2 regions of the Pseudoalteromonas sp. PB2-1 genome follow, and region 2 is predicted to be linked to the other one. Evidence: predicted binding sites of a transcription regulator. Region 2 holds the regulator's gene; the other holds the start of a gene.

Region 1 (4,204 bases), 570 kb from region 2:
ATCTTGGCCGCTCAGGCGAAGACGGAGCTGGTGTTATGGCTGGTGATTCTATGCTTCGTGGTGTGATGTCAAAACTTCGTCAACAGCTAACCAATGAAGTTGGCTTGAGTGATGGCAGTAGCTTGTCATTATCTAAGCTTGGGGTTGAAGCAGACCGTTACGGTAAACTGACCTTAGATACAGAACGCCTAGATGAGCAAGTAAAAGCAGATGTGGATTTAGTTCAAGAATTCTTTTTAGGTGACAATGAAGACGAGGGCGGCTTTGCGCAGTCGTTTGATGAGCTTATGAGCTTTTATACTGACTCTGATGGTATTGTTCAAAACAGAATTGACAGTAAACAAACTCAGTTAGATGGTTTAGATGATGAGCGCATTGATTTTGCAAGAAAAATGGAATCTTTAGAGTCTCGTTTATATGCACAATATAACAGCATGGATTTACTTGTTGCACAGCTAAACTCAACCAGCAGTTATGTTCAAGCACAGCTTGATAATATGCCTGGGGTTGTCAAAAAGAGTAATTAGTAAACTTAGCACCTTTCCTTATTTAAGCGCCAACTTCTTTGGCGCTTTTTAGTTTTTGGCGTACAAACTATTTTTTATCAAGTATTACGCTTTGCTTGAAAACCCTCACAAACATAATCAGTTTACCCACGTTGCACCCTTATGATGCTTCGAAAATGAATAACAAAAGTGGTATTAACCTAGGGGGTAGTCGCGACTTTATGTCGCGCAATTGAGACAGCACAAGTAATATTAACCCGTGATGTAGTCGCGACTTTATGTCGCGTAATTGAATAACAAAAGTGGTATTAACCTAGGATGTAGTCGCGACTTTATGTCGCGCAACTGATATAACAAAAGTGATATTAACCCATGATGTAGTCGCGACTTTATGTCGCGTAATCGAATAACAAAAGTGGTATTAACTTAGGGTGTAGTCGCGACTTTATGTCGCGCAATTGATACAGCAAGAGTGATATTAATCAGTATCGTAGTTGCACCTTTATGTCGCGTAATTGAATAGCAAAAGTGATATTAACCCGTGATGTAGTCGCGCAATTGAGGTAATAAAAACAACTAAACGCTTGATTAGCGCTTAGTTGCTTTATATTTAGAGATAGCCTTGTTTGATTTTCGTTGGCTGAGAAGCTCTGCTTGTGTTTTGTCTCTTGCGCTTTTTAGTCTGGCCATGGCGGAAGAAATACGGGTTTGTATTGCTGAGAGCTCTTGTTCGGTTGGAGGTGTGCTACTTTCACACCAAGCCCTTAGCTTTTTATCGATAGCCACTAACGATTGGCTGGCAAGCTCAATCTCAGTTTTATCTATATGCTCTGAAAGGGCAGTGAGTTGCTCGTCCAGAGTCAGATTATCAGGCATTTTATTGATCAGCTTTAGGTGTGCGCTCATCTGCTGGAATGGCATCCCAGCCTTCTTTTATTTCTTTTACGATTCGAATAACGTCATCAATTGCATCAATATCATTATTGATATTTGCTTCTGTTAGACGGCGTTGGCAAAAGTCGTAAAGTGATAAAAGGTTATTAGAAATTTCTCCGCCTTTCTCAAAGTTTAAAGCGTCTTGTAAAGCGCCAAACAATAAAATGCTACTAGAGATATTCTCACCCTTTTTTTCCAGTTCTTTACGTTCAATAAAGCCCTTTGTTGCCGCTAATCTGCCAATGATATTATTGAAGATAAGGTTTATCTGCTCGTACGGTGTCATTTCGTTGATGTTGCTAACGCTAACCTGACTGTACTTTTTTACTGAGATGTGTGCCATGAGAAAATCCTATAATTAAAACACCAATTAATAAAACAAATCTAAGCAATATTAGTGCCATAGATAGTATCGGCAGAATTAACTTTTTCTTTATCTTAGTCTAGATGAATTATACAAATGTGCGTAGCTGCACTAAAGCAAAAACTTCTCTATTGAGTTAAGTTAGTAGTTTAGTATTGCTTTTTCTACTAAGTGACTATTTTTTGGCGTTGATGTCAATAAATTGCCGCTTTGCGCTTGCATCCCGTTCAAACTCGCTTACAATTTAAAAATTAACTAACCGAGTGGTAACTGTGGTTCGCCAATAATGATCTTAATTTTAGACAATAATAATAATCGTGCGATAGGTTTACATGCAGCACTTACCTTTATAGGTGAAGCTGTTCAATTGGTTGATGAGTCAACACTACAAACATTTTGTGAGAAGCATCAACAGCAAGAATGTATGGTGATTCTTGGGGCTTTACAGCAACTAAGCCATGAAACCGTTATAAAGCAGTTTCCTGCTATCCCATTCTTATTGATAGGTGAAACACTCAAGCCTTTATTGAGTATTGCTAACGTGGTGGGGTTAATTTGTGAACCCTTTAACCATGATGTAACTACCCAGCTTTTGCATGATTGTCAGCAATATCAACGTATGTTGCCAGGCGAGCATAAACAGTCTAAATCGCATAAATCATTTGATGGTTTAGTGGGTGAAACTGATGCAGTCAAAGACGTTCGCTTTTTAATTGAACAAGTCGCAAAAACAGATGCCAATGTGCTCATTTTAGGTGAATCTGGCACTGGTAAAGAAGTTGTTGCCCGTAATGTTCACTTATTGTCTAAGCGTAACACAGGACCATTTGTTCCAGTAAACTGCGGAGCAATCCCTGGGGAGTTACTTGAAAGTGAGTTATTTGGTCATGAAAAAGGCGCTTTTACAGGTGCGATTTCTGCACGTAAAGGTCGCTTCGAATTGGCCCAAGGTGGTACGCTCTTTTTAGATGAAATTGGTGACATGCCATTGCAAATGCAGGTGAAGTTACTACGTGTTTTACAAGAGAGAAGCTATGAGCGGGTAGGGGGGACTAAGCCTATTCAGGCTGATGTGCGCATCATTGCTGCAACCCACAGAAATCTTGAGGATATGATCGAAAAAGGGGATTTTCGTGAAGATCTTTTTTATCGCTTAAATGTATTTCCGATTGAAAACCCATCACTAAGTGAACGCGCAGACGATATTCCACTGTTATTAAAAGAGTTAATGCGCCGTGTAAACGAGCAAAGTGGCACCACAGCCAAGTTCACTGAGCGCGCGATTCAAAGTTTAAAAGAGCATGCGTGGCCTGGCAATATTCGAGAGCTGGCGAACCTTGTTGAGCGTATGGTAATCATGTTCCCTGATAAGGTCGTTGATGTACCAGACTTACCAAGCAAATACCGCTATATTGAAGTCGATGCCTATGAACCTGAATACCCTGAAGAGTTGATGGAGCGAGATGCCTTTAACGATATTTTCAGCAGTGGTTTTAGCGATTACGAGGACGAAGAGCCTGAACTTTCAGCCGCGTCAGCTGATTCAGGGTTATTACCTGAAGAAGGTATTGAGCTAAAAGAGTATTTAGCAGATTTAGAAATAAGCCTGATTAGCCAAGCCCTTGAGCGTTATGACTATGTGGTGGCACGTGCCGCTGAAATTTTAGGTGTACGCCGTACAACCCTAGTCGAAAAAATGAAAAAGTATAATCTGTCGCGAGATTAACCTGCTTTAGCTTTTCATTATTACCCCAAAAAATGTGTAGGTCATATTAGCAACACGCTGTGATAGATGACCTACTTGTTTTTATTCGCTTCAAATTAACACTAATCGTGCAATCAATACTGCGCAATTATTTCAGCTTTTCTAAAACAACCATTACTGTGATCATTAACCATACCGCATGCTTGCATATGCGCATACACGGTTGTTGGTCCTAAAAATTTAAAGCCGCGCTTTTTTAGATCTTTAGCAAAAGCGGTCGAGGCTTCTGTAATTGCAGGGTAATCCTCTCGCTTTTCAAGGTTATTCACTAGTGGTTTACCACCTACAAACTGCCATTGATAGTTTGAGAAACTACCAAATTCTCGTTGAATCTCTAAAAAGCAGTTAGCATTGTTGATTGTTGCAGCAATTTTCAAACGATTACGGATAATGCTGTCATCTTGCATTAAACGTTCTATATCGCTTTCATTCATTTTGGCGACGTCATCGACGACAAAGTTTTTAAATGCTCTGCGATAACCTTCACGCTTTTTCAAAATAGTGTACCAACTGAGTCCTGCTTGTGCAGACTCAAGAGTAATGAACTCAAAAAGACGATGATCATCGTAGACGGGTACACCCCATTCTTCATCATGATAGGCCACATAATCTTCTTTACTGATGTCGAGCCAT
Region 2 (4,204 bases):
CTATGACCAATAAACTTAAAAAATTACTTCTAATCCCAAGCTTATTGATTGCGTTTTCAAGCGCTGCTGCAGACCAAGCGGGTACTCCTATCAGCATTAGCTCAGATCGCCAAGTAGGTCAGTTAAAAAATGGTGTCGGGATTTTTGAAGAAAATGTAGAAATAACCCATGGTAATCGTCGTATTACCGCAGATCGCCTAGAAGCACATGCTGGTGAGGTTGATGGTACTGTTTCACTTATCATTGCCACTGGTAAGCCAGCCTACTTTGAAGAAAAACAAGAAGATGGCACGGTTATGAGCGCCAGTGCAGACGAAGTACGTTACGATGTAGCAAAGCGTTTACTCACCTTAGTTGGCGATGCACAAGTGACACAAGCAGGGCAAAAAGTCAGTGCAAAAAGTATAACTTACGACATGGAACAACAACTCATTAGTGCTGAAAAAGACGAAAATTCAACGGATCGTGTGCATACAATCTTAGTGCCTGTTGATAATAAAAAAGATGATAAAGGCCAGCCATGAGTACATTAAAAGCAGAGCTGTTAGCAAAGAGCTATAAAGGCCGCCAAGTTGTCAAAAATGTGGGACTAGAAGTCGAAGCTGGCAGTATTGTTGGCCTACTAGGCCCTAATGGTGCAGGTAAAACCACCACCTTCTACATGATTGTAGGGCTAGTGCCAAGCGACAAAGGTAAAATTAGTATTGATGACAACGACATCACTTTATTACCCATGCACAATCGCGCTCGATTAGGTATTGGCTATTTACCCCAAGAATCATCCATTTTTAGAAAGTTGACGGTCTACCAAAACCTGATGGCGATTCTTGAAACACGTAAAGATCTTAAAAAACAGCAACGAGAAGAAACACTCAATAACCTGCTTGATGAATTTAGTATTCAGCACATTCGAGATAGCCAAGGTATGGCGCTATCAGGAGGCGAGCGTCGCCGTGTTGAAATCGCGCGAGCATTAGCCGCAGATCCAAAATTTATTCTGCTAGATGAGCCTTTTGCTGGTGTTGATCCAATTTCAGTGTTAGATATAAAGAAAATTATAGAGCATTTGAAAAACCGTGGTATCGGTGTACTAATAACTGACCATAATGTTCGAGAAACCCTTGATGTTTGTGAAAAAGCCTACATTGTTTCTCATGGGGAGCTAATTGCATCAGGCACGCCTGAACACGTATTAGCAGACCAAACCGTACGCGATGTTTATCTAGGCGAGCAATTCAGGTTGTAACCAATACACCACCGACTAGAGCATCTGCTAGACTTACAATAATGACAACATATTGATATTGACTCAAAGTAGTATCAATAAATGATTTAAAAGGATTGTTAGGGATACATGAGGCAATCATTACAGCTGCGCATGGGCCAGCAACTTACAATGACTCCACAACTGCAACAAGCCATTCGCTTATTGCAACTTAGTACATTGGATCTCCAGCAAGAAATACAAGAAGCGCTTGATAGTAATCCTCTACTTGAAGTGGAAGAAGCGGATTACAGTGAAGACGCAATCGGTAAAAACGAACAAAAATCTGACTCTGATGATTCACAAGTCACTGCTACGGCAGAAGAAGCACCAAGTGAGTACGAGCAAGAAAGCAGTGATGCACTCAATAAAGATACCGTTAGTGACGACCTAGCAATGGACGTCACGTGGGATGAGTACATGAGTGCAGCTCCTTCAACCTCTTCAGGGCCAATGCCAGAAGATGAGTCTATTTATCAAGGTGCGTCAACCGAAACTCTCCACGAATATCTGATGTGGCAACTACAGTTGACCCCATTTAGTCCAACTGATGAAGCAATTGCTGTTGCTATAGTCGAAGCTATTGATGACTCAGGTATTTTAACCGTCAGTTGTGAGGATATTGTTGAAAGCTTTAATCAAAACGATGATGAAGAAGAAGAAATAGAACTTGATGAAGTCGAAGCGGTCCTAAAAAGAATACAGCTATTTGATCCTGTCGGCATTGGTGCTCGCAGTTTACAAGAGTGCCTATGTATTCAACTTCGTCAATTCGATGCAGATACACCTTATTTGGCTGAAACTAAAATGGTTTTATCTGAGCACATCGAATTATTAGCAAGTCGCGACTATCGTACTTTGATGAAAAAGACTAAGCTTAAAGAAAACGAGCTAAAAGAAGTCATGACGCTTATCCATAGCTTGAACCCTAAGCCCGCGGATAGCATCGTACGTGAAGAGTCTGAATACGTCATACCCGACGTATCAGTAAAAAAAGTAAAAGGTCGTTGGGTCGTTGAGCTTAACCCTGACTGTATGCCAAAGATCAGAGTGAATAGCCAATATGCGGCTATGTCACGCTCTGTAAAATCAAGCAGCGACAGTCAGTTTATTCGCTCTCATCTGCAAGAAGCTAAGTGGTTTATTAAAAGCTTAGAGAGCCGGAATGATACTTTATTAAAAGTAACGAACTGTATTGTTCAACAACAACAGGCTTTCTTTGAACACGGCCCTGAGGCGATGAAACCGATGGTGCTAAATGATGTCGCTGAAATGGTCGAAATGCATGAATCGACGATTTCACGGGTTACAACGCAAAAATATATGCATACCCCAAGGGGTATTTTTGAGTTGAAATATTTCTTCTCAAGCCACGTCAGCACAGAAAATGGTGGCGAGTGTTCATCAACGGCAATACGCGCTTTAATCAAAAAGCTTATTGCCGCAGAAAACTCAGCGAAGCCATTGAGTGATAGTAAGATTGCAGATATATTGGCTGAGCAAGGAATTAAAGTAGCTAGACGTACAATTGCAAAATACCGAGAGTCTCTAGCAATACCGCCGTCTAATCAGCGTAAAAGCTTGATTTAGACGTTTTACATAGAAGGAAAATGCTTATGCAACTAAACCTAACTGGTCGTCATGTAGAAATCACAGATTCATTAAAAGACTATGTAAACACCAAGTTTGCGAAACTAGAAAGGCATTTTGATCATATTAATAATGTTCATGTCATTTTAGACGTAGAAAAATTAAGTCAAAAAGCAGAAGCAACTTTACATGTAAACGGAGGCGAACTGTTTGCCTCTACAGAGCATCAAGATATGTACGCGGCCATCGACTCGCTAATTGATAAGCTTGATCGCCAAGTAATTAAACACAAAGAGAAATTAGCTCGACACTAAATTATGAAACTTAGTTCACTTACTAGCCAGGACTGCAGCAAAGCTGCGGTCCTTTTTAATAGCAAAAAAAGAATTCTCGAATTTATCAGCGAACTCGCTCATGAGCAGCTTCCTCATCTATCGCAGCAAGATATTCTTAATGCTTTACTCAATCGAGAAAAATTGGGGAGCACAGGAATTGGTAGAGGTATTGCTATTCCGCATGGTCGTATGTCAGGTGCTGATAAACCGCATGCGTTTATTATAGTGAGCGAATCTCCAATTAACTTTGACGCAATTGACAACCGCCCTGTTGATATTTTTGTTGCACTCATCGTACCTGATGGAGACTGCCAACTTCATTTAAAGACCTTATCAACAATTGCTGATAGACTAAAAGACAAAGAATTTTGTAAACAGTTACGCAGCGCTAAAACCGATCAGGAACTGTTTCAAGTTATTGCATCAGAGGCATAAATGGAATTAATTATTATCAGTGGCCGTTCTGGCTCAGGTAAATCAGTCGCTTTACGAGTCCTTGAGGATCTTGGTTATTATTGCGTTGATAATATTCCTGTAAACCTATTACCTTCGCTAGTGCGCAGCGTCTCTGATAATTACGACAAAATAGCAGTCAGTATCGACGTACGTAACCTGCCAAAAGAGCAACAAGAATTTAATGATATTCTTGAATACTTGCCAGGTTTCGCCAATCCAACCTTATTTTACCTTGATAGTGATGATCAAACACTCATTAGACGTTTCTCTGAGACAAGACGTTTACATCCGCTTTCTTTAGATTCTTTACCACTCGATTTAGCAATTAAGCAAGAAAAAATACTGCTCGATGTACTAATTACCCGCGCCGACTTTATGATCGACACAACGGATTTAAGTGTACATCAGCTAGCAGAGTCAATTCGTGAGAAGATTCTCGGTAAAAAAGACAAAAAGCTTATTATTACCTTTATGTCATTTGGCTTTAAGCATGGTATCCCGAAAGAAGCTGACTATGTATTTGATGCACGCTTTTTACCAAACCCACACTGGGAGCCAG

The links. Region 2 encodes sigma-54, which starts transcription at its own class of promoters, with help from an activator protein. Its sites were predicted from a motif close to GTTGGCACGNNNNTNGNNT; they were not measured.
Region 1: the regulator sigma-54 is predicted to act here: its motif matches at 1,829-1,847, upstream of fliS (flagellar export chaperone FliS).

The regions. Positions count from the first base shown of each region.
Region 1 covers NZ_CP090667.1:2,599,920-2,604,123, reverse strand. The annotation lists gene fliD (flagellar filament capping protein FliD) at 1-527, shown strand, start outside; gene L0Z67_RS12215 (hypothetical protein) at 1,095-1,382, opposite strand; gene fliS (flagellar export chaperone FliS) at 1,384-1,785, opposite strand; gene L0Z67_RS12205 (sigma-54 dependent transcriptional regulator) at 2,093-3,532, shown strand; gene L0Z67_RS12200 (DNA-3-methyladenine glycosylase I) at 3,646-4,204, opposite strand, start outside.
Region 2 covers NZ_CP090667.1:3,172,771-3,176,974, forward strand. The annotation lists gene lptC (LPS export ABC transporter periplasmic protein LptC) at 1-13, shown strand, start outside; gene lptA (lipopolysaccharide transport periplasmic protein LptA) at 3-524, shown strand; gene lptB (LPS export ABC transporter ATP-binding protein) at 521-1,246, shown strand; gene L0Z67_RS14795 (RNA polymerase factor sigma-54) at 1,355-2,854, shown strand; gene hpf (ribosome hibernation promoting factor) at 2,881-3,168, shown strand; gene ptsN (PTS IIA-like nitrogen regulatory protein PtsN) at 3,172-3,624, shown strand; gene rapZ (RNase adapter RapZ) at 3,625-4,204, shown strand, end outside.